One region of the Kluyvera sichuanensis genome, then DNA from elsewhere that is predicted to be linked to it. Evidence: predicted binding sites of a transcription regulator. Region 1 holds the regulator's gene; each other region holds the start of a gene.

Region 1 (10,274 bases):
GGTGCCTAAGGCGCCCGTTTTTTTACCCCGCCTTTCCAAGCCGCGGCAAAATTTGCCATAATGCGCGCTACTTTTTCTAAGTGAAGAGATTCTGATGTCCGACAATGTGCAACTTAATGGTCTATGCGACCGTTTTCGTGGGTTTTATCCGGTAGTGATTGATGTGGAAACTGCGGGATTCAATGCCAAAACGGATGCCCTGCTCGAAATAGCGGCAATTACGTTGAAAATGGATGAGCAAGGCTGGCTGATGCCGGACACGACGTTGCATTTCCACGTTGAACCATTTGAAGGCGCTAACCTCGAGCCGGAGGCGCTGGCGTTCAACGGTATCGATCCGAACAACCCGCTGCGCGGCGCGGTCAGCGAGTATGACGCACTGCACGCCATCTTTAAGATGGTGCGCAAAGGCATGAAAGATAGCGACTGCAATCGTGCCATTATGGTGGCGCATAACGCCACTTTCGACCACAGCTTTATGATGGCTGCCGCCGATCGTGCGTCGCTCAAACGTAATCCGTTCCACCCGTTCGTCACCTTCGACACCGCCGCACTGAGCGGGCTGGCATTAGGGCAAACCGTGCTGTCAAAAGCCTGTACCGCGGCGGGCATGGATTTCGACAGCAGCCAGGCGCACTCGGCGCTGTACGATACCGAACAGACCGCCATTTTGTTCTGCGAAATCGTCAACCGCTGGAAACGCCTCGGCGGCTGGCCGCTGCCGATAGCGACCGAAGAATAGCAGCATAAAAAAAGCGACCTTCAGGTCGCTTTTTTATTTCTGCGCCCGGTATCCGGGCGAACCGATTATTCTGCTTTCGGCTCTTCAGCGTATTTCGCCGCAGTCTCTTTAATCAGAGGCTGCAGTTCACCGCGCTGGTACATTTCAATGATGATGTCGCAGCCGCCAACCAGTTCGCCGTCAACCCACAGCTGTGGGAAGGTCGGCCAGTTTGCATATTTCGGCAGCTCGGCACGGATATCCGGGTTCTGCAGGATGTCGACATAAGCAAAGCGCTCACCGCACGCAGACAGTGCCTGAACGGCCTGGGCAGAGAAACCGCAGCTCGGCAGTTTCGGGGAACCTTTCATGTACAGCAGGATCGGGTTTTCAGCGATCTGGCGCTGAATTTTTTCAATTGTCTCGCTCATTATCTTGCTTCCTCAAACTTCTTTTTACGGCAGTAGTCTGACATTGTAACGTTTCAGAGCCTGAACAGAAAATAACATTTTGTTCACGCATTACTATTTTATCGTCTGAAGCGTTAAGTTGCTTTATAAATATGAGTTTATCGGCAGGCTGATGAAAAGCTTGCTCATTATTTGACTCATTATGTATCAAATGATGTTTTTTTTTGCAGTTGCTAACGAAACAACGTTTTATCCTTAAAAACACTATTAACATTTCGTGTTTTTATGGATTAGAATCGTTGGGTTTTGTAAACCATACCCAGGCAAGGACATTTGGCCTGCATCTTACTCAGAGGGTTGTTCAGTGGCGCAGATAAAAAAATGGTCGTTCACGCTCTGTGCATTGCTGTTTACATCGTTATCCTTCACGCCGTTGGCGCATGCTACAGGGCATGCCAAAACCCCAACGGCGCAAAAGTCGCTTCCTGTAAAAAACAGTGAACGCAAGAAAAAGAACGCGGACAATAAATCTAACGCTAAGAAAAAATCCACTCCGGTTGCCGCTAAGAAGAAAACCACGCCAGCCGTAGCGAAAAAAGTTGCTCCAGCCTCCAGCAAATCGAAAACAGCCTCCGCTAAAACCCACGTGAAAAGCAGCGCGGTCAAAACCGCCAGCGTCACCACGACCTGTAAAGTCCGCAAAGGGTACAAGAAACGCTGTACCACCGCTCCTGTAGAAACCCAACCCACGACCATCGCCGCCGCGCACAAAGTTCGCGTGCAGAAAGTACAGAAAACCGCGATGAATAAGCTGATGGGTCAGTTAGGGAAACCTTATCGCTGGGGTGGCAACTCCCCACGCACCGGCTTCGACTGCAGCGGTTTGGTCTATTACGCTTATAAAGATCTGGTCAACATCCGCATTCCACGTACTGCCAACGAAATGTATCACCTGCGCGATGCGCGTCCGGTTGAACGTGGCGAACTGGAAAGCGGCGATCTGGTATTCTTCCGCACCCAGGGCCGCGGTACAGCCGATCACGTTGGCGTGTACGTCGGCAACGGCAAATTTATTCAGTCCCCGCGTACCGGTCAGGACATCCAGATAACGTCGCTGAGCGAAGACTATTGGGTCCGGCACTACGTCGGCGCCCGCCGCGTTGTGACACCAAAGACAATTCGTTAATCACTTACCCCGTTTGTTAATAAACGGGGTAAGCTTATCTTTTATCTCACCTTTTAATTTGCTACTCTATCCATACTTAATACATGGTTATTGAGTGTACAAATATAATAAAGGAGAGTAGCAATGTCGTTCGAATTACCTGCATTACCGTATGCCAAAGACGCTCTTGTTCCACACATTTCCGTGGAAACCCTGGAGTATCATTACGGCAAACACCACCAGACCTATGTCACTAACCTGAACAACCTGATCAAAGGTACGGCGTTTGAAGGCAAAACGCTGGAAGAGATCGTCCGTACCTCTGAAGGCGGCGTGTTCAACAACGCAGCGCAGGTCTGGAACCACACCTTCTACTGGAACTGCCTGGCACCTAATGCCGGTGGCGAACCAACCGGTGCCGTCGCTGATGCGATCGCTAAATCCTTTGGTTCCTTCGCTGAATTCAAAGCACAGTTCACCGATGCCGCAGTGAAAAACTTCGGTGCGGGCTGGACCTGGCTTGTGAAGAAGGCGGATGGTTCCCTGGCTATCGTTTCAACGTCTAACGCGGCAACCCCGCTGACCACCGACGCGAAGCCACTGCTGACCGTTGACGTGTGGGAACACGCTTACTACATCGACTACCGCAATGCGCGTCCAAACTATCTGGAGCACTTCTGGGCTCTGGTGAACTGGGCGTTTGTGGCTGAGAATCTGGCAGCGTAAGCAAAAAATAACCCGGCATCGCCACGCTCCGCCGGGTTATCTCGTATCACGCAGAAGGTTTCCCTTCTGCGTTTTTGTTTTTATTGGCTGGCCAGCGCCTCTTCACCGCGTGAACGACCGCTCAGGAATACCACCAGCAGCGCCAGCGCGGCAACAATCGCCCCCATCACCGGTACAAAGCTGTAACCCAGACCACCGGAGATCACTGCTCCGCCCGCGACCGCACCCAGTGCGTTACCCAGATTGAACGCCCCGATATTCACCGAGGAAGAAAGACCCGGTGCTTCGTGCGCCACGCGCATCACGCGCATTTGCAGCGGTGGCACCACCGCGAAGGTTGCAGCCCCCCACACCACCATACTGAAGGCCGCGCCTACCTGCGTTTGCGCAAGGAACGGAATCGCCAGCATGATTGCCATCAGCAGCAGCAGGAAGCCCTTCAGCGTTCCGCTCACCGAACGGTCTGCGAATTTGCCGCCGAGGTAGTTACCGATTGAGAAGCCGACGCCAATCAACACCAGCATCAGCGTAATAAACGCTGGCGTGGCGTGAGTTATCATCCGCAGCACCGGTGAAATATAGGTATAGAGCGTAAACATCGCTCCCGCACCCAGTACGGTGGTCAGCAGCGCCGACAGCACCTGCGGACGCACCAGCACCGACAGTTCGCGCTTCACGTCCGGTTTTTCACCCGCCCCGCCCTTCGGCAGAGAGAACCACAGCCCCAGGATGGCAATAATGCCAAGGCCTGCCGTTGCCAGGAACGACATCCGCCAGCCGATGGTTTCACCAAGCCAGGTTGCCGCCGGCACCCCGCCGATATTGGCAATCGTCAACCCCATAAACATGGTCGCCACGGCGCTGGCCTGCTTATGCTTCGGCACCACGCTGGCGGCGACAACGGAACCCAGGCCGAAGAACGCGCCGTGGTTAAGGCTGGTAATAATCCGCGACAGCATCAGCGTGGTGTAGTCCGGCGCCATCGCCGACAATACGTTACCGAGGGTAAAAATCGCCATCAGGAAGATCAGGGCGTTACGGCGGGCACGATGTGAAAGCAGCAGCGTCATCAGCGGCGCACCAACCATCACCCCTACGGCATAGGCGCTGATCAGCATCCCGGCTGCGGGAATGGAGACGTCCACGCCTTTTGCGATCACCGGCAGGAGCCCCATTGGCGAGAATTCGGTAGTCCCGATGCCAAAGGCCCCGATGGCTAACGCCAGTAAGGGAAAGTTAATTTTCATGCAAATGCTCCGGTTGGCCGCACAACAGACGCGGCATGTCGATAATGGGCAAAAGCATGACATCAATCACATAAAAACAGAAGTGTACAAAACAGCAAAAGATTATTGCTAAACGGGTAACAATCAGACAGGAGGGAGCGGGCGCCCCCTCGCAGAGGAATTAATGCAGTACAGCAGTCAAACTTGCGGCAACGATCAGCGCAAGGGTAATGACGGTGGTGGTGAGTGACATCTTAAGTTCGGTACTCATCAACTTTTCTCCTTTTTATCGCTACAGCAAAACTGAGCTAACTCATTTTTGCACAGTATTGCGCAAAAATCTTCACAGATTTAGCAGGATGTTGGTTTTTACTCTTCCACTTTGCGTCAGGATAAGTCAAAATTCGACGCTTATTTATAAGCGTACCGGCCATTGACCCCCTCCTGTCGTCCTGTATCGTTTTCCCGGCGAATCGCAATCCACAAAATTGCGTCAGGGTGTGTGAAGGCAAACGTTTTCCTTTCGATTTTATCAGGGGCAGGCCAGGGTCTGGAGTGAGATGGAATGGCAACTATTAAAGATGTAGCGAAGCGCGCAAACGTTTCCACTACAACCGTATCACATGTAATTAACAAAACGCGTTTTGTCGCCGAGGAGACGCGTGAAGCCGTTTGGGCGGCGATCAAAGAGTTGCACTACTCTCCGAGCGCCGTTGCCCGCAGCCTGAAGGTGAACCACACCAAATCGATTGGTTTGCTGGCAACCAGCAGCGAAGCGGCCTACTTTGCCGAAATTATCGAAGCCGTTGAGAAAAACTGCTTTGAGAAAGGTTATACCCTGATTCTGGGCAACGCCTGGAATAACCTGGAAAAACAGCGCGCCTACCTGTCGATGATGGCGCAAAAGCGCGTGGATGGCCTGCTGGTCATGTGCTCCGAGTATCCGGAATCCCTACTGACGATGCTCGAAGAGTACCGTCACATTCCGATGGTGGTGATGGACTGGGGCGAGGCTAAAGCAGACTTCACCGACTCGGTCATCGATAACGCCTTTGAAGGCGGCTATACCGCCGGTCGTTACCTGGTTGAGCGTGGTCATCGCGATATCGGTGTGATCCCAGGTCCACTGGAGCGCAACACCGGCGCGGGCCGTCTGGCCGGCTTTATGAAAGCGATGGAAGAAGCGCAGATCAACGTACCGAAGAACTGGATTGTGCAGGGTGACTTCGAGCCCGAATCTGGTTATCGCGCAATGCAGCAGATCCTGTCGCAGCAGCCGCGCCCTACTGCTATCTTCTGCGGTGGTGACATCATGGCGATGGGCGCACTGTGCGCCGCAGATGAAATGGGTCTGCGCGTGCCGCAGGACATTTCGCTGATCGGTTATGATAACGTGCGCAACTCGCGTTTCTTCACCCCGGCGTTGACGACCATTCACCAGCCGAAAGATTCGCTTGGTGAGACGGCGTTTAACATGCTGATGGACCGTATCGTCAGCAAACGCGAGACCTCGCAGTCGATTGAAGTGCATCCGCGTCTTATCGAACGTCGCTCCGTGGCCGACGGCCCGTTCCGCGACTACCGCCGCTAAGCATTACCCACGGACACCCTACTCGGGTGTCCGCAGCCACTCTTCATTTAGCGTCTCGCTATCCCCCAGATATTCCAGCAGCCAGCTTAAAGCCGGCGACGCTTCGCTTTGCTGCCAGGTCAGGCAACAGGCGGCATCCGGGAACGGGTTTTCAAGCTGTAGCGCCACCCATGCCCCGCTTTCCAACCACGGTTGCGCCAGATGCCCCGGCACCATCGCCGCGCAAAGCCCCGCCGAGATACAGGTTTCCGATGAGGCCCAGTCCGGCACCACCACGCGCTTCTGGTTATCGAGCAGCCAGGTTGTTCGCTTTGGCAGCGATCGCGAAGTATCTTCGCGCACCAGTGACGGCCAGTTGCGCAACACATCATCACTGAGCGGGCCTTCCATCTGCGCCAGCGGATGGGTACTCGCCACTACGCAGTGCCAGTTGAGCATCCCCATATCACGAAACGCGAAACGGCCACCAACCGGAATCGCCTGAGTGGCACCAATCGCCAGCTCCACGCGACCATCGGCCAGCGCATCCCAGACGCCATTAAACACTTCCTGATAAACAATCAGTTCCACGTCGCTAAAGTGGCGATAGAAATCGACAATCAACTGCCGGGTTCGCTGCGGTTTCACGATATTATCGACGGCAATCGCCAACTGCCCTCGCCAGCCGTTAGCAATTTGCTGGCACTGTTGGCGAGTGATCTGCATTTTTTTGATAACAGAGCGCCCCTCCTTCAAAAACCATGCGCCAGCGGGAGTAAGCTCAACGTCGCGATGGCGCCGTTCGAACAGGGGAACTGCCAGCCACTCTTCCAGCTGGCGTACCGTATAGCTGACCGCAGAAGGCACGCGGTGCAGTTCCTGAGCCGCGGCGCTAAAGCTACCGTTGCGCGCCACCGCATCAACCACTTCCAGTGAATATTCAGACCACATTTTCTGCCTGCAAAATTTTTGAATGCATGACGCAAATATTAGCGTTTCACAAGCCGTTATGCACTCTCTACACTCAGCGGCATCGTTTATTCATGATAAAAAGGGCGAAATTAATGCAACCTGGGAAAGGATTTTTAGTCTGGCTCGCGGGGCTGAGCGTATTGGGCTTTCTGGCTACCGATATGTATCTCCCTGCCTTTGCCGCCATTCAGGAAGACCTGCAAACGCCGGCATCAGCCGTCAGCGCGAGTCTTAGCCTGTTTCTGGCCGGTTTTGCCGTCGCGCAACTCCTCTGGGGGCCGCTGTCAGACCGCTACGGGCGCAAACCGATTCTGCTGTCCGGGTTAACCATTTTCGCTATTGGCTGCATTGGCATGCTGTGGGTGCGCGATGGCACCACGCTGCTGGTCCTGCGTTTTGTGCAGGCCGTCGGCGTTTGCGCTGCGGCGGTGACCTGGCAGGCAATGGTCACCGACTACTATCCAGCTCAGCGCACCAACCGCATTTTTGCCACTATCATGCCGCTGGTTGGGCTCTCTCCGGCGCTCGCCCCGCTGCTGGGTAGCTGGCTGCTGGCGCACTTTGACTGGCAGGCCATCTTCGCCACGCTGTTTATTATCACCCTGGTGCTGATGCTCCCGGCGTTCCGCCTCAAGCCTGCGCACAAAAAAAATGCCACTAGCGAAGAAAAGCTGACCTTTATGCGCCTGCTGCGCAGTAAAGACTATCGCGGCAACGTGCTGATTTACGCCGCCTGCTCGGCGAGCTTTTTCGCCTGGTTGACCGGTTCACCGTTTATCCTGCATGAGATGGGCTACAGCCCAACGGTAATTGGTCTGAGCTATGTGCCGCAAACCATCGCCTTCCTGATTGGCGGCTACGGCTGTCGCGCCGCGCTGCAAAAATGGCGTGGTGCCCAGATGCTGCCGTGGCTGCTGGTTATCTACGCGCTGAGCGTGGTGGGTACCTGGGCCGTGGGTCTGGCAGAAAACGCCTCGTTGACCGCCCTGCTGATTCCGTTCTGCGTGATGGCCATTGCCAACGGCGCGATTTATCCGATCGTCGTCGCTCAGGCGCTGAAGCCATTCCCACAGGCAACAGGCCGTGCTGCGGCATTACAAAACACGCTGCAGTTAGGGCTCTGTTTCCTGGCAAGCCTTGCGGTATCCACATTGATTGCCACGCCGCTGCTGACCACCACCAGCGTGATGCTGGTGACCGTGCTGCTCGCAGGCGTCGGCTACTGGATGCAACTCGCCGCTCGTCGCGCTGAACGTGAAATAGAACACGCCACTTCTCACGCCTAAACATCACTCATATCAATATCCCAGGAAATGATTAGGGCGCTAAGATTTTTAGTTGAATCAACAAACTTAGCGTCCTATACTGGATCCGCATCACATAAATAATATAGATTGAACTTATTAAGCGGGAGCAGGATAGCTTCCCGTTGAACCATGGATTGGCTTTCGGCAAGGGATTCTTCCCTTCCTCTGTGCTACGTCGGATAGCAGGCTCACGAATTTCGTGAGATTTCTCACAAACCCAAAAAAAGCGTCTACGCTGTTTTAAGGTTCTGATCATCAGGTCGGGATGGAGAAGCTATGAGCTCATCGTGTATAGAAGAAGTTAGTGTACCGGATGACGACTGGTATCGTATTGTCAGCGAGCTGCTAGGCCGCGCAGGCATTGAAGTAAACGGCAATGCTCCCTGCGATATACAAGTCAGAAATCCTCGGTTGTTTAAACGTGTGTTACAAGAAGGTTCGCTGGGTCTTGGCGAAAGTTATATGGACGGTTGGTGGGAATGCGATCGTCTGGATATCTTCTTCGACAAGGTGCTGCGCGCCGGATTAGAAACGCAACTCCCTCACCATATTAAAGACACGCTTCGCATTGCCGGCGCGCGTCTGTTTAATCTGCAAAGCCGTCGTCGTGCCTGGCAGGTCGGTAAAGAACATTACGACCTGGGCAACGATCTCTTCAGCCGCATGCTCGACCCCTATATGCAATACTCCTGCGGTTACTGGAAAGATGCCCAGACGCTGGAAGAGGCGCAGCAGGCTAAGCTCGATCTCATCTGCCAAAAACTGCAGCTAAAACCCGGAATGCGCGTGCTGGACATCGGCTGCGGCTGGGGCGGTCTGGCAGCGTTTATGGCCAGAAACTACGACGTCACCGTCAAGGGCGTGACCATTTCAGCGGAACAGCAGAAAATGGCCCAGGCCCGCTGCGAGGGGCTGGACGTCGAGATCCTGCTGCAAGATTACCGCGACCTTAACGACCAGTTTGACCGTATTGTTTCCGTCGGGATGTTCGAGCACGTTGGTCCGAAAAACTATGACACCTATTTTTCCGTCGTCGACAAAAATCTGAAACCCGACGGACTGTTTTTACTGCACACTATCGGCTCGAAGAAAACAGACAATAATGTCGATCCCTGGATCAACAAATACATCTTTCCGAATGGCTGTTTACCCTCAGTACGCCAGATTGCGCACGCCAGCGAACCTCACTTTGTGATGGAAGACTGGCACAACTTTGGCGCTGACTACGATACGACGTTGATGGCATGGCATGAACGCTTCCTCGGCTGCTGGCCGGAAATCGCGGACAACTATTCTGAACGATTCAAACGCATGTTTAGCTACTATCTCAATGCCTGCGCGGGTGCTTTCCGCGCGCGAGATATTCAGCTCTGGCAGGTGATGTTCTCCCGCGGCGTCGAGAGCGGTTTGCGCGTCGCCCGCTAGTCACTTCACGTCTGCGCCGCACTGGCGCAGACGCTTTTATCCCCTTTCGCCGCTTCGGCAATAGCCAATGCAGCGGTCTATCCAGCGCAGCATCCCTTCCTGACGTTCAATCGCCCCTTCCAACACGATAAAATCGCCAAAACGATCGCTATCCAGCGGCGGCACCTGCGGATACTGTTCCATGGTTTTTTGCAGCACGTGAAGCCGCTCCAGGTGCTGCATCCGCTGATTTTCCAGCAGATGGATACGGGTAGTGAGATCCAGATAACTGGAAAAGTACATCCGCACCCGAAACACGTCCTTTGCCGTTTTCTCAATTGGCTCATCTTTATGCAGCCACTGCATCAGCGCCTGATGCCCGGCCTCGGTGATGCTGTACTTCTTCTTCTCCAGAATATCGCCGCTGATCTCAATATCGTAAGTCACCAGCCCCTCGTTAAACATGCTCTTCAGCTCGCCATAAATCTGGCTGTGTTTGGCATGCCAGAATTTGGCTAACTCATGGTTAAACGCTTTGCTGATGTCATATCCGGTCATCGCCGTCCGGTTTAACAAGCCAAGAATGGCATAGGTTAAAACTTTCATTGTGCCCTACCTGATGTTTTTCCCCGCTGAGTATACCACGCCGCGCCGTCATATCCGCTTTGATCAACATGTCAAAACAAACATGTAAACATTGACATGTTTATCAGTGTGGATTAGCGTCGTTAGCAGTTTGCTTTAACGTGTCAGCTTGTTAATAAAATATTGAT
Region 2 (10,274 bases), 1.2 Mb from region 1:
TGGCCTGATGATGTTCGCCCGCCGGATGCTGGAAATGGAGGGAGACGCCCATTACGCCGACGTGATGGAACGGGCGTTCTACAATACGGTGCTCGGCGGGATGGCGCTGGACGGTAAGCACTTCTTCTACGTCAACCCATTGGAGACGCACCCGAAAAGCATTCCCCATAATCATATCTACGATCACATTAAACCGGTTCGCCAGCGCTGGTTCGGCTGCGCCTGCTGCCCGCCGAATATTGCGCGCACGCTGGTCGCCATCGGTCACTACATTTTCACTCCGCGCCCGGATGCGCTGTTCATCAACTTCTACGCCGGTAGCGAAGCGCAGTTCACGGTGAACGAGCAGACGCTGGCGCTCAAAATCGAAGGCAACTACCCGTGGGATGAAGAGGTGAACATTCGTTTCGCGCATCCGCAAGCGGTTGAACACACCCTGGCGCTGCGTCTGCCGGAGTGGTGTGAAGCGCCGAAGGTGCTGGTCAACGGTCAGCCGGCGGTGGGTAACACGATCAACGGTTACCTGCATCTGCACCGTGAGTGGCAGGAAGGTGACGTGATTACGCTGCACCTGCCGATGACCATCCGCCGCGTCTACGCCAACCCGCTGGTACGCCATGCAGCCGGCAAAGTGGCCATTCAGCGCGGGCCGCTAGTCTACTGCCTGGAAGAAGCGGATAACGGCAGCGAACTGCATAACCTGTCGCTGCCAAAAGAGAGTGCCTTCCGTGAAATTCAGGGCGCGGGGGTATTGAAGGGTAAAATTCTGCTGCAGGCGGAAGGGTTACGCGTGCTGACCGCGCAGGAGGACAAGCCGCTCTACAGCTTTGATAATCGGCAGACGGCGGTGGAAAAGCAGACGTTAACCTTTATCCCGTGGTTTAGCTGGGCCAACCGTGGCGAAGGCGAAATGCGGATTTGGGTGGACGAGGCGTAAAACGCCTCGGCCGGGCTACGTGGGGTGCGTAGCCCGGCCGAGCGAAAGCGACGCCGGGAAAATACCGTCGTACTTACCCTTCGTTATGCATCTCTAAATTTTCCACTTCATTCTGCAGCTGTACCGCTTTCGCGTCGTCATTGCGCAGAGAGTCGAGGAAATCGAGATAGGTCTGGTCAACATCTTTGGTCACGTACACACCGTTGAATACCGAGCATTCAAACTGCTGAATATCCGGGTTCTCCGCGCGAACCGCGTCAATCAGATCGTCCAGATCCTGGAAGATAAGACCGTCGGCGCCGATGATCTGGCGAATCTCATCCACTTCACGCCCGTGAGCAATCAGTTCGGTGGCGGTTGGCATATCGATACCGTAGACGTTCGGGAAACGAATTTCCGGTGCCGCAGAGGCCAGATAAACCTTCTTCGCCCCGGCTTCACGCGCCATCTCAATAATCTGCTCAGAAGTGGTACCACGCACGATGGAATCATCCACCAGCAGCACGTTCTTATCGCGGAATTCAGCGCGGTTAGCGTTGAGCTTGCGACGCACGGACTTACGGCGCAGCTGCTGGCCCGGCATGATAAAGGTACGGCCCACGTAGCGGTTTTTCACAAAGCCCTGACGGTATGGTTTACCGAGAATACGAGCAATTTCCAGCGCGATATCGCAGGAGGTTTCCGGAATTGGAATCACCACGTCGATATCCAGATCTTCCCATTCACGCGCAATCTTCTCGCCGAGCTTAGTACCCATGTTCACACGGGCGCTGTAGACGGAAATTTTGTCGATAAAGGAGTCTGGACGCGCGAAGTAGACGTATTCGAACAGGCACGGGTTGCTCACTGGGTTGTCTGCACACTGACGGGTGAACAGCTGGCCGTTTTCGGTGATGTAGACCGCCTCGCCCGGCGCAACGTCGCGCAGGAATTCAAAGCCGAGGGTGTCCAGCGCCACGCTTTCGGAGGCCACCATATATTCGGTGCGACCGTCGCCGATATCACGCTTGCCCAGCACCAGCGGACGAATACCGTTCGGGTCGCGGAAGGCCACCATGCCGTGGCCGATAATCATCGCGACGCAGGCATACGCACCGCGAATCTGGCGGTTGGTTGCGGCGATAGCAGCGAAGATATTGTCGGCTTCCAGCGGGTAATGACGGAAGTTATCCAGCTCGCTCGCGAAGATATTGAGCAGGATTTCAGAATCGGAGGTGGTGTTGATGTGGCGGCGTTTTTCTTCAAACAGCTTTTGACGTAACTCGTGCGCATTGGTCAGGTTACCGTTATGCGCCAGCGTAATGCCGTACGGGGAGTTGACGTAAAAAGGCTGGGCCTCAGAGGCGCTGGAGCTGCCCGCCGTTGGGTAACGCACGTGGCCAATACCCATGTTGCCCTGCATACGCTGCATGTGGCGGGCTTCAAAGACATCGCTCACCAGACCGTTCGCTTTACGCAAGCGGAAGCAGTTGTTGGCATCAATGGTGATGATGCCAGCGGCATCCTGTCCACGGTGCTGCAGCACCGTTAGCGCATCATAAATCGACTGGTTTACCGGCATGACACCGGCGATACCGACAATACCGCACATACGTCTTTTCCTCGTTAAGCAACGACCCAAAGCTTATACTTTGGGCAAGAAACTTGACGAGCTTTGAAGGTATTCAAAAAACCATCTGATAACCGGCGAGAAATAGGGAATAAACTGCGAGTGCTGCCAGTCATCGCTTTTGGACATTCCGGTAAAGGTGTCAAGGAAGAACAAGATAGCGGCGATAATCAGCACCCCACGTAGCGCGCCGAAGCAGATCCCCAATACCCTGTCTGTACCCGACAGACCGGTCTTCTCCACCAGCTGACCTATCACAAAGTTGACGATAGCGCCGACGATGAGCGTCGCGATGAACAGCGCCGCAATAGCAATCCCATTTCGAACCCGTTCGTCCTCAAAGCCCGTAAACCAGACTGACAGGTCAGTGTAGTAATGGCTGGCAACGTAGAAGGCACAGCCCCATGTTACCAACGATAATGCTTCACGAACAAAGCCGCGGATGAGGCTCACCAAGCAAGATAAGCCCAGCACCGCGATAATGGCGTAATCAATCCAGACCATATATGTCCCACGATTTTACGCCCTGTCATCCAGTTCGGGCGCATTCTAACAGAAAAAGAAAACGTTTGCGTAGGGATTTCCTTCCCCGGCGTAAATAAAAAATGGCGCTGAAAAAATATTCAACGCCATCGTTTTTTGGTCGTTTTCGGCGTTGTTCAGCCCCCCTCCCCCTAACCCTCTCCCCTGAGGGGAGAGGGGACCGTTGGGAGACGGCGACAAGCCCGGCACCGACTTTCTCCCTCGCCCTCTGGGGAGAGGGCCGGGGTGAGGGGAAAAAACCTACGCCTTAGTTCGGCGTATATCCCATCACCACGCCGCTGAGCCCCGACAACCGATTCAGTTCACCAAGTGAACCTTTCAGCTTATCTTTCGAGGCATCCGGGCCGACCAGAATACGGGTGATTTTACCCTGAACGGGCGTCGAAGGCGACGTGTAGGCGTGATATCCCGCACCACGCAGACTCGCCACAATTTCGTTCACCTTATCCGCATTCTTCAATGCTCCAAGCTGCACCACGTACGCTTTACCTACCGGTGCCGGTTTCTCTTCCGGCGCGGCTTTCGGCGGTGGCGTCGTTGCCGCGACCTGTTCAGCAACAGGCTGCGGTTTTGGTTTCGGTTTTTCTACTGGTTTTGGCTTCGGCAGTTCGGCGGCCGGCGGGATCTGTTCAAGATCGCCGTTGCCGTTAACGGCCAGACGGCTGGAGTCCAGCGACGGCGCTGCCGCGTCGCCTGCCCTCACCTCTTCCGCCGCCCCTTCAGGCGGCTGAGCAGGCAGCGCCTGCGTTGCCGTCGGCAGCATATCAGGTTCATCACGGTCCCCCGGTTTTGGCACCAGCGGAATCGCCGCGAACTCATCCTGATAATGCTTTTTTTGCCCGTCAAGCAGCCCTGGCAGCACAATGACCCCCAGCGCAACTAATACTATCGTCCCGACGAGACGGTTTTGAAACTTACTTGCCACCGGCACTCCCCGCGTCCAACGCTTCCATCACATGCGCTACCGTGTGGAACGAACCACACACCAGCACCGTATCTTCAGGCGCTGCGTCAGCCATGGCGGCATGCCACGCCTGCACGACGCTGGTAAAAACGGTCCCTGCGCGCAGATGCTCGCGCAGCTGTTCCGCCGTGGCGCCGCGAGGTCCTTCGAGCGGCGCACAGTACCAGCTATCCACAACGTCCTCCAGACACGCCAGCGTACCGGCGATGTCCTTATCATGCAGCATACCAATAACCGCCAGCACTCGCCCAGTTTTCGGCAACGATTTGAGACGCCCGGCAAGATAGGCCGCGGCGTGCGGGTTATGTGCAACATCAAGAATCACGCGTGGCTCAAGCTGGAGGGTCTGGAAACGGCCCGGCAGAATAGCGCTGGCGATGCCTTCACGAATCACCGCTTCACTCACCTCAAGCCCGCTGGCGCGCAGCGCGGCAAGCGCCGTGGCGGCGTTAGGCTGCGGCACGTTTGGCAACGGCAGGTTACGCAGTTCGCCCTGGGCGTCACTGAAGGTCCAGCTATCGCCTTCGACGGTATAGCGCCAGTCAACGTTACGCTGCTGCAGCAGTGCGCCCTTTTCATGGGCCACATCGGCAATGGTGTGCGGCATATCCGGCTCACCAACCACCGCAGGGCGATTAGCGCGGAACACGCCCGCTTTCTCGCGGCCAATGCTTTCACGGTCTGGCCCCAGCCAGTCGGTATGGTCCAGCGCAATGCTGGTTACCACGGCGACGTTAGCATCAACGATGTTAGTGGCATCAAGACGACCGCCTAAGCCTACTTCCAGGATAACAACGTCAAGCTTTGCCTGCTTAAACAACCACAGCGCCGACAGCGTGCCGTATTCGAAATAGGTCAGTGAGGTATCACCACGCCCGGCTTCAATCGCCGCAAATGACGCGGTATGTGCGCTTTCGGCAAGCTCTGCGCCCTGAACGCGTACGCGTTCGGTGTAGCGCACCAGATGCGGGGAACTGTAAACGCCAACCTTATAGCCTGCGGCCATCAGGATGGTTTCCAGCGTGCGACAAGTGGTGCCTTTGCCGTTGGTTCCGGCGACGGTAAAGACGAACGGCGCAGGCTGCAGCACGTCTAACTGACCGGCAACGCGGCTAACACGTTCAAGGCCGAGGTCGATGGTTTTTGAGTGGAGGTTTTCCAGATAAGAAAGCCACGTAGCCAGGGGCGACGTGGCCTGAGGAATAAGATTTTTGTCCATAGTGCCCGCAACATCCAACAACGGTGAATAAAAGCAAAAAGGGCAGAGCCACCCGGCCCTGCCCTTTGGATTATCAGGCCTCTGGTTCCTGATCCGGTACCGGTGGCACCACCACGCTTTCGCGCGGCGCGTCCGGGTTCGGTGCCGGGAGATTCATCAGCTTCGCCAGAATGCTAGCAAGCTTCAGACGCATTTCCGGGCGGCGCACGATCATGTCGATAGCGCCCTTCTCGATGAGGAACTCACTGCGCTGGAAGCCCGGTGGCAGTTTCTCACGAACGGTCTGTTCGATTACGCGCGGGCCAGCAAAGCCAATCAGCGCTTTTGGCTCAGCGATGTTCAGGTCGCCCAGCATCGCGAAGCTCGCGGAGACGCCACCCATGGTTGGGTCGGTCAACACGGAGATATACGGTAAACCGCGTTCCTGCATTTTCGCCAGCGCCGCAGAGGTTTTCGCCATCTGCATCAGAGACATCAGCGCTTCCTGCATACGCGCCCCGCCGGAAGCGGAGAAGCAGATCAGCGGGCAGTTGTCTTCCAGCGCCTGTTCAACGGCACGGACAAAACGCGCACCGACAACAGAACCCATTGAGCCGCCCATAAAGGAGAACTCAAAGGCCGCACCGACAACCGGCATCCCGTGCAGGGTGCCTTTCATCACGATCAGCGCATCTTTTTCACCCGTCTCTTTCTGAGCGGATGCCAGACGATCTTTGTATTTTTTAGAGTCACGGAACTTCAGCACGTCTTTTGGCTCAAGCTCACTTCCCAGTTCTACCAGGGACCCTTCATCTAACAGGCTATGCAGGCGATTACGCGCTGACATACGCATGTGATGATCGCACTTCGGGCAAACCTCGAGGTTACGCTCCAGCTCGGCGCGATACAGAACCTGACCACAGCTATCGCACTTGGTCCATACCCCTTCCGGGATGCTCGCCTTGCGGGTAGGTGTGATATTGCTTTTAATTCGTTCAATCCAGCTCATTGATAACCTTTCTGCCTGAACCTGGTCGATGCCAGTTTTGCCATAAGGGGGCGCGCATAATGCCACTTTTGCCCCTCATAGACCATGAATGTTGCACATTAAAACATAACAGCCCGAAACTTGGCATAAAAAAGTGGTCGAACCGCGAAACATGTCGTAACAGGGCACGGCTGAATCGTGCCCCGCGTGCAGGGTTTATTTTGCCGCTTTTGCCGCCTTACGACGGTGGCGAATCACTTCAATCACGCCCGGCAATATCGACAGCACAATGATAGCGACAATCAGCAGCTTCAGGTTTTCCTGAACCACCGGCAGATCGCCAAACAGATAGCCCGCGTAGGTGAACAACAGTACCCACAGCAGCCCACCGGTCACGTTGTAGATAGCAAAATGACGATAGGACATATGGCCCATTCCCGCCACAAATGGCGCAAATGTTCTGACGATAGGCACAAATCGCGCCAGAATAATGGTTTTTCCGCCGTGTTTATCGTAGAACGCATGGGTCTTATCGAGGTAGCTGCGACGGAAGATCTTCGAGTTCGGATTGCTAAACAGCTTCTCACCGAACAGCCGCCCAATGGTGTAGTTCACCGCATCCCCGACAATCGCCGCGATCACCATCAGCACCACCATCAGGTGGACGTTGAGATCGTTGGTTGGCAGCGCCGACAGCGCACCGGCAACAAACAGCAGCGAGTCGCCCGGCAGGAACGGCGTGACCACCAGCCCCGTTTCGCAGAACAAGATCAGGAACAGAATGGCGTAGACCCAGATGCCGTACTGCGCAACCAGCTCCGCCAGGTGCACATCAATGTGCAGGATGAAATCAATCAAAAAACGGATGAGATCCATATTGTCTTAGCCCTAAATGACTTCGTTAGTCCGCCAGGAAAAGCGGGCCCATCGGCGCGGCGGGCAGTGCAAAGTGAGCGGGATAATCTACCGCCACCAGGTACAGCCCTTCCGCTTTTGCCGTTGCGGCGGCAAGCGTCCTGTCTTTTGCCGCCAACAGTTCTGCAATCCAGCTCTCCGGCTGGTTTCCTGCGCCAACTTCCATCAGGCTGCCAACAATATTCCTTACCATGTGGTGCACAAAGGCGTTCGCTTTGATGTCCACCACAATATAGTTGCCATAGCGCGTCACGTTGATATGCATAACGTTACGCCACGGCGTACGCGACTGGCACTGCACCGCACGAAACGAGGTGAAGTCATTCTCGCCCAGCAGGCTTTGCGCGGCGCGGTGCATCCGCTCCGCGTCCAGCGGCTGGTGATAATGGGTCACCCCCTGGCTCAACACCGCCGGACGCAGCCGGTGGTTGTAGATAACGTAGCGATAGCGGCGCGCCGTCGCGCTAAAGCGCGCGTGAAAATCGTCGGGAACAGCTTTCACCCAACGTACCGCGATGTCACCAGGTAAATTCGCATTTACACCCAGCGTCCATGCGGCGTCTTTACGCAGCGCGCGCGTTTCAAAGTGCACCACCTGACCCGTGCCGTGAACGCCAGCGTCGGTACGCCCGGCGCAGTACACGTTGATAGGCTCGTTTGCCACCTGCGAGAGCGCTTTTTCAAGCTTCTCCTGCACGCTGCGCACTTCGTTTTGCCGCTGCCAGCCGTAGTATTTGCTGCCGTCGTACTCAATGCCCAGCGCAATTCGATAAACCGGCAGCAGCTCTTTGTCAGACATTAGTACAAATACTCCTGCACCAGTTTCTCAGCGGTTTTGACCGCCATCAGCGCGCCGCCGAAGCGAACGTTGTCGGCGACGGACCAGAACTGAACCTGCTCCGGCATGCCGTAATCGTTACGGACGCAGCCGATGGAGAGATGCGCGCTGCCGGTGGCATCGCCAACCTGAGTCGGGAATTCACCCTCCTCAGACAGCACGATGTCTTCGCCGCGAGAGAAAGCATCACGCGCTTCTTCCGCAGACAATGGACGCATGGCTTCAAAGCTCACCATCTGCGCATGGCCGTAGAATACCGGCGACTGCACGCAGCTTGCAGAAATCATCAGGCCTTCGTCCTGCAGGATTTTGCGAACCTGGTCGACGATACGACGCTCTTCACGCACGCTACCTTCGCGGTCTGGCAGCAGCGGCAGCATGTTGAACGCCAGCTGGCGGCCAAAGAAATCATCTTCATCAATCGGAATACCGTTCAGCAGCTTGGCGCTCTGGCCTGCCAGCGCATCAACGGCTTTCTTACCGTGCGCGGAGGCGGAGATCAGGCTGGTCACGTTGATACGCGACAGGCCGCCGTCATCAATCAGCGGCTTCAGCGCAGCCAGCAGTTGGCTGGTCTGGCTATCGGCGACGGCAATCAGGTTACGGTTGCGGTAGTCCGCCATCACGAATGGGTTAACGTCAGGCACCACCAGCGGTACGTCCGGCTCCAGCGCGAACAGACCGCTGAGGTCGATGACCAGGCAGCCCGCGTTGGTGGCTTCTTCCGCGTAGCTCGCTGAGGCTTCCTGACCGGCGGCAAAGAACGCCAGCTGGGCCTGAGTCCAGTCGAACTCTGCGGCGTCTTGTACCCTGACCGATTTACCGTTAAAACGCAGATGTTCGCCCGCGCTGTCGGTGCGCGCCAGCGCATAGATATCACCCACCGGGAACTGACGTTCAGCAAGGGTTTCAAGCAGGGCTTCGCCTACGGCGCCGGTTGCGCCCAGGATGGCAATATTCCAGCCTTCAGACATGGTGATTTACTCCAGAAAAAATGCGACTCTGCCGGAGTATCCAGCAGAGTGATTAAGAAGACATTAACAGTGTACGGCGTTAAACCCGAGTTTTTGCAGCAGCTCGGCCGCATCGGCATCATCACACTCAACGGTCAATGATGACCATTCGCGACGCTCGAGATAGTTCTTGCGCAGTTTGTCGAATTCGCCGGGGATACCCGCCACTTTTCGCAGCGGCGCGTCATCGCGGCGCACATCATACACTAAATGGACCAGTCTTTTCAGCGTAGGCTGATCGAGCGAGCCATGCAGGCTAATACGGCCAAATTCCGGCGCCGGCAGCAGCGTCGAAAGCGCCACTTCCTGTGGTTGGCCAATAAACTGGCTATAGGCTTCAAACACCTGGGTAGTGCCGCGCGCTTTACCTTCCAGCGTGTAGCCGGCGATGTGCGAGGTGCCCAGATCGACTTTATCGAGCAGCGCCAGGTTGAGATCCGGCTCGGGCTCCCAGACGTCCAGCACCACGCTCAGCGCCTGCCCCGCTTCCAGACATTTCAGCAGCGCGGCGTTATCCACCACCGGGCCGCGACAGGCGTTGATCAGAATCGTCCCCGGCTTCAGGCGACGAATCAGGGCCTCGTCGGCAAGATGCAGCGACTTATACTGCCCATCTTTATATAACGGCGTGTGGAAGGTGATAACGTCAGCTTCAGCGACCAGGTCGTCGAGCGAGCGGAAATCGCCTTCGTCGCCGTTGTCCGCACGTGGCGGATCGCAGAGCAGCGTTTTAATACCCAGCGCTTCAAGACGTTTTTGCAGACGGCCGCCGACGTTACCCACGCCGACGATGCCGACGGTGCGGTCAGCCAGCGCAAAACCGTCGCGCTCGGCCAGCATCAGCAGCGCTGAGAAGACATATTCCACCACCGCAATGGCATTACAGCCCGGCGCGGCAGAAAAACCGATGCCCGCCTGCGCCAGCCACGACTGGTCGACGTGATCGGTGCCCGCGGTGGCGGTACCGACAAACTTAATCGCCTTGTCGCCAAGCAGCGCTTCATTCACCTTCGTTACCGAGCGCACCATCAGCGCATCGGCATCGGTCAACGCATCGGTCGGGATCGGGCGGCCAGGAACAGCCCTCACTTCGCCCAGACGACTAAAAAGCTCACGGGCGTAGGGCATATTTTCATCAACAAGGATTTTCACGGTTCAGTACCTGTCTGAGAACGAGAGTAAACCGGGGAAGTGTGCCATAATCTTGCCGCCAGGAATACTCGCGCCTGGCATCAGTACTGCTTTACAGAAAGGATGAATCATGACGCA
Region 3 (10,274 bases), 1.5 Mb from region 1:
CGCAAAGGCGGTGAAGGCGGAAACCAGCGGTGCGGCCCAGCTACCCAGAATGGTTGAGGCGCTGACGGCAAACGGCGCACCGGAAGAGGCCATCACGGAAGCGGGATACATCCCGGAGATAACCTGAGTGGCAGCGATATAAACGATACCGGCCAGCGCGGTACCGAGCATGGTTGCCATGGGTACGGTACGTTTCGGGTTTTTCACCATGCCGGTGCTCACTGCGGCAGATTCCACGCCGACGAACGCCCACAGGCACAGCAGAATACTTTTAATCACCGCGTGTGGATCGGTCGTGGTAGAGGTGTTCCAGTTGGCGTGGTAGGTCGCCATGTCAAACCAGTGCCAGCCCACCACGGCGGTCAGTACAACCGGGATCAGCACCAGGAACAGGCCGATAGTGGTCAGACGGCTCACCCAGGTACCGCCCAGCATGTTGATAAAGGTGAACAGCCACACGATGGCGATACACGCGATACCGGCAGGAATCGGGTCGTTTAATACCGGGAAGTAGGTGGATAAATAAGAGACGGCGGTAATACCGATGGCCAGGTTACCGATCCAGTTGGCATGGTAATAAAGGACGCCGGTCTGGAAGCCGAAAGCGGGAGATAATTCACCAGCGTACGCAATGGGGCCACCCTGCTGTGGGTTCTTGGTTGCCAGTCGAGCGTAAACGTAAGCCAGTGACATGGCACCAATAATAGAAATAACCCAGCCCCAAATGGCAATACCACCGATGCTGGCGAGGTTCGCGGGTAATAATGCGATACCGCTCCCCATCATATTCCCGGCAACAACGCCGGTACAGGCAAATAGCCCGATCTTTTTGGCAGAACTCATGTTCGTTTCTCCTGAACAGTATTTTTAGGACCGGATCGCGAGATGAGAAATGACGAATGACCCGACCAACTGACGGCAATTATTACTGAGCAGGCTAAGAGAAGTCCTAAAGTAAAGGTGAAGTAAAAACAAACATAGAAAAAATGAGGTCTTTACCTTTTTAACGTAACACGTCAGGATAAAAACTTTATATCAGGAAAAGATAAATAGTGACTAATTACAATTGGTTAGGTGGTGGTATTTTAAGAGGGTTGATGTTGTCACAAAGTAACAAATAACACCTTGCGACAACATCAATATTACATTTTGAGGGCGATTATTTAACCATGATAATCGGGTTATTAGGCTAACGATTACTCTTTAGCTAAAAAAGACTGCAAATACGGGACTATTTTTTCAATCGAGGTCTGGAATACACCGTTTTGAATCCAGTACAGCGTGTTCTCACCCGGACGTAAATTAAAGGCCGTAATATAGGCATCAGCCGCCAGACGACTCTCGCCTTTCATTTCGTAAACTTTACCCAGCAGCACGTAGTTAAGCCATGACATCTCAATTTCAATGCTTTTATTCACCGCCTCGAAGGCGTTATCGATACTACCGTGGCTTAAATAGTCGATAGCTTTAATTCGATACAGTATGGCGCTGTTCTGAATATCCGGCATTTGTTCTACGCGCGTTAATTCTTCATTCAGCGCGGCCAGTTGCTGGTTATCAAAAGGCTGCTGCGACTGGCGTAAAACATCCACCATCGCCTTTTGCGCATAGGCATAGGCAAAATGAGGTGAGGATTTAGTAATGTTTGTCAGTAGCGTGCTGGCCTTATTTAACGACGGCGCATCGCCGACAGAAACCAGCTGCAGTGCCTGGTAAAACTGCGCCAGTGACTGCGTTTCCGGCAGCTTCAGCCGGGTCAGTTCCTTTTGCATCCCCTCTGGCCACGGCTGGGCCAGTGCGCTGGAGAGGCTATCGAACAGATCGCCCTGGATAGAGACCAGGTTGCTATCAGTGACAAAATAGCGCTTATCGAGCATGGTTGAGCCGTCGGCGTTGTCGATAAGCAGCACCGACATAAAGCACTGCTGGGCGCGGTAGTGGCGCTGATTCACAAAGCTGATGGTCAGCGTCTTCCCGGAGCTGCTCGGTTCATTGACGTTATAGTTGGTTTTGTCGTGAACCATAAAGGTGGAATAGGTGTTCAGCGAGGTGGTAATCAGCGTGCCGAGGCCGATGGCATAAGACTGCTGCGAGGCCCAGTTATTACAGGAGGATCCCGGTTCAAAGCGAACGTCAATATCGCGCGGGTTCAGCAGCAGATGTGCACGCGTGACCTGCGGATGCGGGCGCACCACGCTCAACAGGACCATGGCAATCAGCACGCCAAGCGAGAGTAAAAAGGCGCATTGGGTCCAGAAGTTGGCGAACCAGCGGCGTGGTTTGGGCTCTACAGCGGCGACACGCGCGGGCGTGACCGGCGTGCTATTAAGGGCGGTGGTAGGCTTTATCTCATCGGCTTCATCGCCTATTTCAGATTCGCTAAGCCAGGTGACCGGGGCCGTAAGCTGGTAGCCGCGTTTGGGCACGGTAATAATGTATTCGGCGTGACTATCACCACCGTCGCGCAGCGATTTACGCAGTTCAGAAATACTTTGCGTGACCACATGGCTGGTCACAATATTCCGCATCCAGATGTTATCAATAAGCTCGTCGCGGCTGAGCACTTCCCCTGGGTGGTGGGCAAAATACATCAGCAGATCGATTAATCGAGGTTCCAGAGTGAGCTGGCGTCCAGGGCGGCTTATTTGATTCACTGAAGGCGTGACGAGCCATTCCCCAACGCGCACAAACGGTTGTTGCATAAAAATGAATCACCAAAGGAAAAGAAATAGATAAGTGAGTAATGATAACACAGCTCACTATCCTATTTTTTGACCGGGACGAGCGAAGAAAGGCGGGAAGGCGGGGAGTTTCCTACCCGCCTGGAAAGAAAAGATTACAGGACTTTATGTGGGCCGAAGCATTCGTAGTGGATGCTGTCGGTGTTGACGCCAAGCTCAACGAGTTGTTTTGCCGCATGCTGCATAAAGGCCACCGGGCCGCACAGGTAGAACTGCATCTGCGGATCCTGCAGCTTATCGGCAAGCGCTGAAAGCGCCATCAGCCCTTCGCTGTCGAACGCGCCGGACTGGCGGTCTGCGTCGGTCGGGGTGCGATACCACAGGTGTGAGGTGAAGTTCGGCAGCGCGCTACCCAGCGTTTTCACCTCATCTGCAAAGGCGTGAACGCTGCCATTTTCCGCCGCGTGGAACCAGTTCACCTGTGCCGGATGGCGGTTTTTTGACAGCGTATCCAGCATGGCCAGCATCGGCGTTTGCCCCACGCCACCGGAGATCAGCGTAACCGGGGTTTGCGGGGTGACGTTAAGGAAGAAATCACCGGCAGGCGCGGCCAGATAGACCACATCGCCTTCTTTTGCCGCGTTATGCAGCCAACTGGAGACCTGGCCGCCGTTTTCACGTTTCACGGCAATGCGATAGCCTTTACCGTCCGGCTTGCGGGTCAGCGAGTATTGACGAATCTCCTGATACTCGAAGTCTTCAGGCTTCAGCCACACCGCCAGATACTGGCCCGGCTGATAATCGGCCACCGGCTGACCATCTACCGGCTCCATCTCGAAGCTGGTAATCAGATCGCTACGCGGGGTCTTTTTGACGATGCGGAACGCACGGGTGCCTTCCCAGCCGCCGGTTTTATTGGCGTTATCCTGATAAATCTCAGCTTCACGGTTAATAAACACGCCCGCCAGCACACCATAGGCCTTGCCCCAGGCATCCAGCACTTCCTGGCCTGGACTAAACATCTCATCCAGCGTCGCCAGCAGGTGCGAGCCCACAATGTTGTACTGCTCTGGTTTGATCTGGAAGCTGGTGTGCTTCTGGGCGATTTTCTCTACCGCTGGCAGCAGCGCGGGCAGGTTTTCAATATTGCTGGCGTAAGCGGCAATGGCGTTAAACAGCGCTTCACGCTGGTCGCCGTTACGCTGGTTGCTCATATTGAAAATCTCTTTCAGCTCCGGATTGTGGGTGAACATCCGATCATAAAAGTGGGCGGTGAGCTTCGGGCCGGTTTCAACCAGCAGGGGGATAGTGGCTTTTACGGTGGCGATGGTTTGAGCGTCAAGCATGGCAGGTCTTCCTTTCAATCAATGTTATCTAATGTTGCATGTTAAATGCATCTTATAAAAATACCCCTGTTTTGTAAATGGTTCTTTGAAAGAATGCACCATTGCGGTTACAACATGAATTATTCACATCACAATCCTGAAAAGAAATCCGTTTCCCTGCCTCAGCCCTTTATTCCTCAATCCCTTGTGCGGCGCGGAGGGAAACGTTTGCGTAATTTCGTTTGTCAAGACCTGTTATCGCAGAACTAATCAGTTATACTGTTGGCCGTTGTCCAATTGGACTGCCTTTTCAGGCCAAAATTTAATTGTTAGCTGAGTCAGGAGATGCGGATGTTAAAGCGTGAAATGAACATTGCCGATTATGATGCCGAACTGTGGCAGGCTATGGAGCAGGAAAAAGTACGTCAGGAAGAGCACATCGAACTGATCGCCTCCGAAAACTACACCAGCCCTCGCGTGATGCAGGCGCAGGGTTCTCAGCTGACCAACAAATACGCTGAAGGTTACCCAGGCAAACGCTACTACGGCGGTTGCGAATACGTTGATATCGTTGAACAACTGGCGATTGACCGCGCGAAAGAACTGTTCGGCGCAGACTACGCTAACGTACAGCCGCACTCTGGCTCTCAGGCTAACTTCGCGGTCTACACCGCGCTGCTGCAGCCGGGCGATACCGTTCTGGGTATGAACCTGGCGCAGGGCGGCCACCTGACTCACGGCTCCCCGGTTAACTTCTCCGGTAAACTGTACAACATCATCCCTTACGGCATTGATGAGTCCGGTAAAATTGACTACGACGAGATGGCTAAGCTGGCTCAGACCCACAAACCGAAAATGATCATCGGTGGCTTCTCCGCATACTCCGGCGTTGTAGACTGGGCAAAAATGCGTGAAATCGCAGACAGCATCGGTGCTTACCTGTTCGTCGACATGGCGCACGTTGCCGGTCTGATTGCCGCAGGCGTTTATCCGAACCCGGTTCCACACGCTCACGTTGTGACCACCACCACTCACAAAACCCTGGCGGGTCCACGCGGTGGCCTGATCCTGGCGAAAGACGGTAGTGAAGAGCTGTACAAAAAACTGAACTCCGCGGTGTTCCCAAGCGCGCAGGGTGGCCCTCTGATGCACGTTATCGCTGGTAAAGCGGTTGCGCTGAAAGAAGCGATGGAGCCAGAGTTCAAGGTTTACCAGCAGCAGGTTGCTAAAAACGCCAAAGCGATGGTGGAAGTGTTCCTGAACCGTGGCTACAAAGTGGTTTCCGGCGGTACTGAAAACCACCTGTTCCTGCTGGATCTGGTTGATAAAAACCTGACCGGTAAAGAAGCAGACGCCGCTCTGGGTCGTGCGAACATCACCGTGAACAAAAACAGCGTGCCAAACGATCCGAAGAGCCCGTTCGTGACTTCCGGTATCCGTATCGGTTCCCCGGCTGTCACTCGTCGCGGCTTCAAAGAAGCGGAAGTGAAGGAGCTGGCTGGCTGGATGTGTGACGTGCTGGACAACATCAACGATGAGTCCGTTATCGAAAGCGTCAAAGCGAAAGTACTGGATATCTGCGCTCGCTTCCCGGTTTACGCGTAATCGCTAACCGTAAGATGCAAAAAAGGCCGCGCAAGCGGCCTTTTTTTATGCCCGATAAGCGTCGCGCCATCGGGCAATACTTAGCGCCGATCCAGAGAAATTTTCCCCGGCCCGACAATCGCCAACAGCAGGAATGCGCCTGAAATGCTGATGTTCTTGTAGAAGTTAATCATGTTAGGCATCACCGCATCGCCGGTCATGTTCCAGAAGTGGTGACCAATCACCGCCGTCCCCAGAGTGTAGAAAATAAAAATCACCGCCAGTGGACGGGTAAAGAAGCCCAGAATCACCAGAATAACGGCCGGCACTTCCATCAGAATGGCAATGATGGCCGCCAGCGCAGGCATTGGCGTGCCGATGGATGCCATGTACTGCACCGTTCCATCGTAGTGAAGCATTTTGGGATAGCCGGAGAGAATAAACAGCAGCACGATAGCGATACGCGCAATCAGCAACAGCAGGTCGCGCGATGCGCCAAAGTCGAGATAACGGAGAGCGTTCATGGTCATTCCATGGTGTAAGTACGTGTGATTTAAACGTAATACACAATGTTGCTCCCTGCCACCGCGCGCACATAAATCAGTCTTATGGCTGTAACGTACGTACCGCACCATGGCAGGACGATAACCCCGCTTTGATGCCCGGTTATATGAATATTTCTAATACGAAGTTCGTCGCTTTTCTGTGCGCTCTTGTTGGGGGGGCTGCGAGAAGCGAGCGCGGTAACCGTTTGTGCGGACGGATGACTGACGTAAAAACAGCTAAAGGTGATGTCCATCACAATTATCTCGTTAATGTGAGGAGTAGTGCTCTTCAGAATGTGGGTTGAGTCATTAGACTAGGGGCTCCAAAACGGGAGGACCCATGGTTTTGCACTCCACGCGCTGGCTGGCGCTCAGTTACTTCACCTATTTCTTTAGCTACGGCATTTTTCTTCCCTTCTGGAGCGTCTGGCTCAAAGGCGCTGGGCTGTCGCCCGAAACTATCGGTCTACTGTTAGGGGCGGGGCTGGTCGCCCGTTTTCTCGGCAGCCTGCTGATAGCGCCGCGGGTGAGCGATCCTTCGCGCTTGATAAGCGTGCTGCGCATTCTGGCGCTGATGACGCTGCTGTTCGCCGCCGCGTTCTGGGCGGGTACGCAGGTTGCCTGGTTGATGGTGGTGATGATCGGTTTCAACCTGTTCTTCTCGCCGCTGGTGCCGCTAACCGATGCACTGGCGAACACCTGGCAAAAACAGATAACCATGGACTACGGCCGGGTGCGCCTGTGGGGCTCCATTGCTTTCGTGATTGGTTCCGCGCTGACCGGTAAGCTGGTGAGCCTGTTCGATTACCACGTCATCCTGGTGATGCTGAGTCTTGGCGTCGCGTCAATGCTGCTGGGGATGTTGCTGAAACCGTCGGTGATGCCGCTCGGTGAATCCCGCCATCAGGAGAGCGTTGGCTGGCCGGCCTGGCGTTCCTTAATGACGCAAAACTGGCGCTTTCTTGCCTGTGTGAGCCTGCTTCAGGGGGCACATGCCGCCTATTACGGTTTCAGCGCTATCTTCTGGGAAGGGGCGGGGTACTCAGCGTCGGCTATTGGCTATCTGTGGTCGTTGGGCGTAGTGGCCGAAGTGGTCACCTTTGCGCTGAGTAAAAAGGTATTCCGTCGCTTTAGCGCCCGGGATCTGCTGCTGCTGTCGGCCATTTGCGGCGTTATCCGCTGGGGGCTGATGGGCTGGACGACGAGTCTGCCGTGGCTGATTCTGATTCAGATCCTGCACTGCGGCACCTTCACCGTCTGCCATCTGGCGGCGATGCGCTACATTGCTGCCCGTCAGGGGAGCGAAGTTATCCGCCTGCAGGCGGTCTACTCGGCGGTGGCGATGGGCGGCAGCATTGCGGTGATGACCATGTTCTCAGGCTTCCTTTATCAGCATCTTCATCAGGGGCTGTTCTGGGTGATGGCGCTGGTGGCGCTGCCTGCGCTGGTGCTGCGACCAAAAACGGTCGCCCGCTAGGTTTCCAGTATCTTGCAGATATGCTGCTGCTGATGCTCGCTGAGCGGTTGCTCGGCGTGGATCAGCGGCGGTGAAAATAGGGGCAGGGCAATCGCGTAAGGTGAAATCACGAGCGTGCTGTTTTTCGGCGCGCCCTCTTTCTGGAAGACGTTGACCGTCAGGTACTTCACGGTGAGCGGCAGCAGCGTCAGTTCGCGCAGTTGCTGTTCAATCTCCTGCTCCAGCGCCGGGTTATCGCCGGTTAACAGCACCACCTGTTTCTCGTGCAGCTCGCTCTCCTGCATTAATCCGGCGCCAAAAATCACCGCAATCAGCGCTGCTTCATCGTCGCTGAAGTGCAGGGTATAGCGGGTTTCAAAATCACTCAGCGCCGCACGAGTGGTGCGGATCAATCGCGGATAGAGTCGGTGGATCTCTTCCGGCAGGTGATGATCGATGCCGATCTCAAACACGCAGCGGTTCAGCGCCTGCGCTACGTGAACGTAGAGCTGATCGTGCAGGCTGCGTTCATTGGTGAAATGGCAGTGCGCCTCATGCTGAAAACGGTCGACCAGCCGGGCAATCGCCAGATGTAGCTGCTGGTCCTGCTCGCGTCCATCAAACTGGGGATTTGGCACCTTCAGCAGCATAAACAGCAGCGCCAGGAAGTGCTGCTCGTTGCGGTTTGGCGTTTGCATTACCCGCCTCTGCCAGTGGTGGACAATATCCGCCGCCATCTGATATTCCAGCGTGGACTGCGTCCAGGCGCTTTGCAGCGTGCTAAAAATCGGGCTTTCTCCCTGATGATGCTGTAATAAACAGTACTGGAGATAGAGGCGTAAAAACTGCACGTCGCGACATTCAAAATCGCGCTGCAGGCTTCGGGCGCAGCGGTTCACCAGCGCCTGCAGGTTGGTTTCATCGTATAGCGTACGCGGGATCTTCAACTGCCTGAGCTGCGTTTTCAGCGCTGGTGTAAAATGGTGCGTCACAAAGTGCGGACACAGACGCAATGCGCGGCGAAGCCAGTGCAGTAAGCACAGGCGCAGGTCGAGGGTTGTGCCTTCAATCCGATAGCAGCCATCCGCCTGAGTGGCGATCGCCAGACGATGGTAACGCTCAACCTCCTCTCCGGCTTCAATGACATCTTGCCGGGCGGTGGAAACATCGACATTATTCACCATGCCAATGTATTCCGCCGTGATGGAATGACCAGGGAGATAGAGCATCAGCAGCGCCTGGCAGCGGCGCTGCGGACTGGAAAGCACAGATGGCGGTTCGAGTACGGTCATCATCTGTTGGGATCCAGCAGCAGGTTATGAGCATAAGAATAGACAAAAGATAACGGCAGCTAATGAGCTTTAGCTAAGGAATGCGGGTGACGGTCACAGAATTTTTCACTGAGGAACCGATGAAGAGAGTGAAACAATGCGCGGTTCTGATATTTCTTACGGTTTTATCGTTAAACGTCAGCGCACATCCGCACAGCTTTATTACCATCACTAACCAGCTGGTGGTGGCTGACGGCAAGCTGACGGGCATGAAAATGCGCTGGGTAATGGATGAACTCACCTCGGCGGATCTGCTCTACGACGCGGGTAACGCAAAACCGGGCGATGAGGTCTGGAAAAAGCTGGCCGCTGAGGTGATGGCGAACGTGCTGGGGCAGCACTACTTTACCGAGTTCTGGCACGACGGCAAAAAGGTGAAGTTCGAAAACCTGCCTACCGCCTACGGCCTGGCGCGACAGGGGCATCAGGCGGTGCTGACCTTTACCTTACCGCTGGCGACGCCGCAAACGCTGGTGGGACAGACTTACACCTTTTCCACCTTCGACCCGACCTATTATGTCGATATGAGCTACGAGAAGGACGGTGACGTGGCGTTTGCGCCAGATTTTAAAGGTGCATGCAAAGTCAGCGTCCACACTCCGCATCCTAACGATGAGATGCTCTCCTACGCGCAATCGCTCGATAAAGCGGATGCGCCTCCGGAAGATATGGATCTTGGAAAACAGTTTGCGCAGAAGGTCACCATCGCATGTCAGTAATCTCCGTTAATCGTCGCACCTCTCGCCGCTGGCTGTCGCTCTGGCCGCTGTTGCTGTTTTTTGCGGTTGCGGTTATTGGCTTGCTATGGCTCTGGCAGGCCTGGCCACAGGTCATGCTGCAAAGCGTGGTCTGGCAGCGCGATGTGAACCAGCAGATGAGTGGTTTGCTCCAGGCCGTGGCGGAAAACCCGACTCAGGCGGGTGGGGCGCTGCTGCTGTTCAGCTTTGTCTACGGCGTGCTGCACGCGCTGGGGCCGGGGCACGGTAAGGTCGTCATCACCACGTGGCTGGCCACCCATCCGTCAAAATTAAAATCCAGTATTGGTTTGACGCTCGCGGCTTCTTTATTACAGGGGCTGGTAGCCATTGGCCTGGTGGTCGTCGTGCTGACGCTGCTACGACTTCCGGCGCGCCAACTGCACCTCAGCAGTTTCTGGCTGGAGAAGGGCAGCTATGCGCTGGTGGGCGTGCTGGGATTATTACTGTGCTGGCGGGCGCTGAAAAAGCTGCGCATGCTGCTGCGCAAACCGACGTTTACCGCTTTTACACCACACCACGTCCATGACCAGCACTGCGGCTGTGGTCATCAGCACATGCCAGACCCTAAACGGCTTGAGCGGGATGAAGACTGGC

The links. The regulator PurR, encoded in region 1, represses purine synthesis genes. The targets are predictions, from matches to a motif close to CANGCAAACGTTTGCNTG.
Region 2: a site for PurR is predicted at 3,105-3,122, ahead of cvpA (colicin V production protein). Genes of this name have one in related genera too.
Region 3: a site for PurR is predicted at 4,224-4,241, ahead of glyA (serine hydroxymethyltransferase). Genes of this name have one in related genera too.

The regions. Positions count from the first base shown of each region.
Region 1 is NZ_CP162271.1:1,019,200-1,029,473, reverse strand. It holds gene rnt (ribonuclease T) at 95-742, shown strand; gene AB2B48_RS05130 (Grx4 family monothiol glutaredoxin) at 808-1,152, opposite strand; gene AB2B48_RS05125 (C40 family peptidase) at 1,496-2,317, shown strand; gene sodB (superoxide dismutase [Fe]) at 2,441-3,022, shown strand; gene AB2B48_RS05115 (MFS transporter) at 3,103-4,269, opposite strand; gene AB2B48_RS05110 (YnhF family membrane protein) at 4,430-4,519, opposite strand; gene purR (HTH-type transcriptional repressor PurR) at 4,814-5,839, shown strand; gene punR (DNA-binding transcriptional activator PunR) at 5,858-6,769, opposite strand; gene punC (purine nucleoside transporter PunC) at 6,883-8,076, shown strand; gene cfa (cyclopropane fatty acyl phospholipid synthase) at 8,374-9,522, shown strand; gene AB2B48_RS05085 (PadR family transcriptional regulator) at 9,559-10,107, opposite strand.
Region 2 is NZ_CP162271.1:2,245,467-2,255,740, forward strand. It holds gene AB2B48_RS10915 (glycoside hydrolase family 127 protein) at 1-937, shown strand, start outside; gene purF (amidophosphoribosyltransferase) at 1,011-2,528, opposite strand; gene cvpA (colicin V production protein) at 2,562-3,050, opposite strand; gene dedD (cell division protein DedD) at 3,337-4,014, opposite strand; gene folC (bifunctional tetrahydrofolate synthase/dihydrofolate synthase) at 4,004-5,272, opposite strand; gene accD (acetyl-CoA carboxylase, carboxyltransferase subunit beta) at 5,346-6,260, opposite strand; gene AB2B48_RS10945 (DedA family protein) at 6,456-7,115, opposite strand; gene truA (tRNA pseudouridine(38-40) synthase TruA) at 7,141-7,953, opposite strand; gene AB2B48_RS10955 (aspartate-semialdehyde dehydrogenase) at 7,953-8,966, opposite strand; gene pdxB (4-phosphoerythronate dehydrogenase PdxB) at 9,030-10,157, opposite strand; gene AB2B48_RS10965 (flagella biosynthesis regulator) at 10,267-10,274, shown strand, end outside.
Region 3 is NZ_CP162271.1:2,491,324-2,501,597, reverse strand. It holds gene cadB (cadaverine/lysine antiporter) at 1-843, opposite strand, end outside; gene cadC (lysine decarboxylation/transport transcriptional activator CadC) at 1,197-2,702, opposite strand; gene hmpA (NO-inducible flavohemoprotein) at 2,837-4,027, opposite strand; gene glyA (serine hydroxymethyltransferase) at 4,358-5,611, shown strand; gene AB2B48_RS12200 (DoxX family protein) at 5,692-6,114, opposite strand; gene AB2B48_RS12195 (3-phenylpropionate MFS transporter) at 6,476-7,612, shown strand; gene csiE (stationary phase inducible protein CsiE) at 7,609-8,886, opposite strand; gene AB2B48_RS12185 (DUF1007 family protein) at 9,003-9,641, shown strand; gene AB2B48_RS12180 (nickel/cobalt transporter) at 9,632-10,274, shown strand, end outside.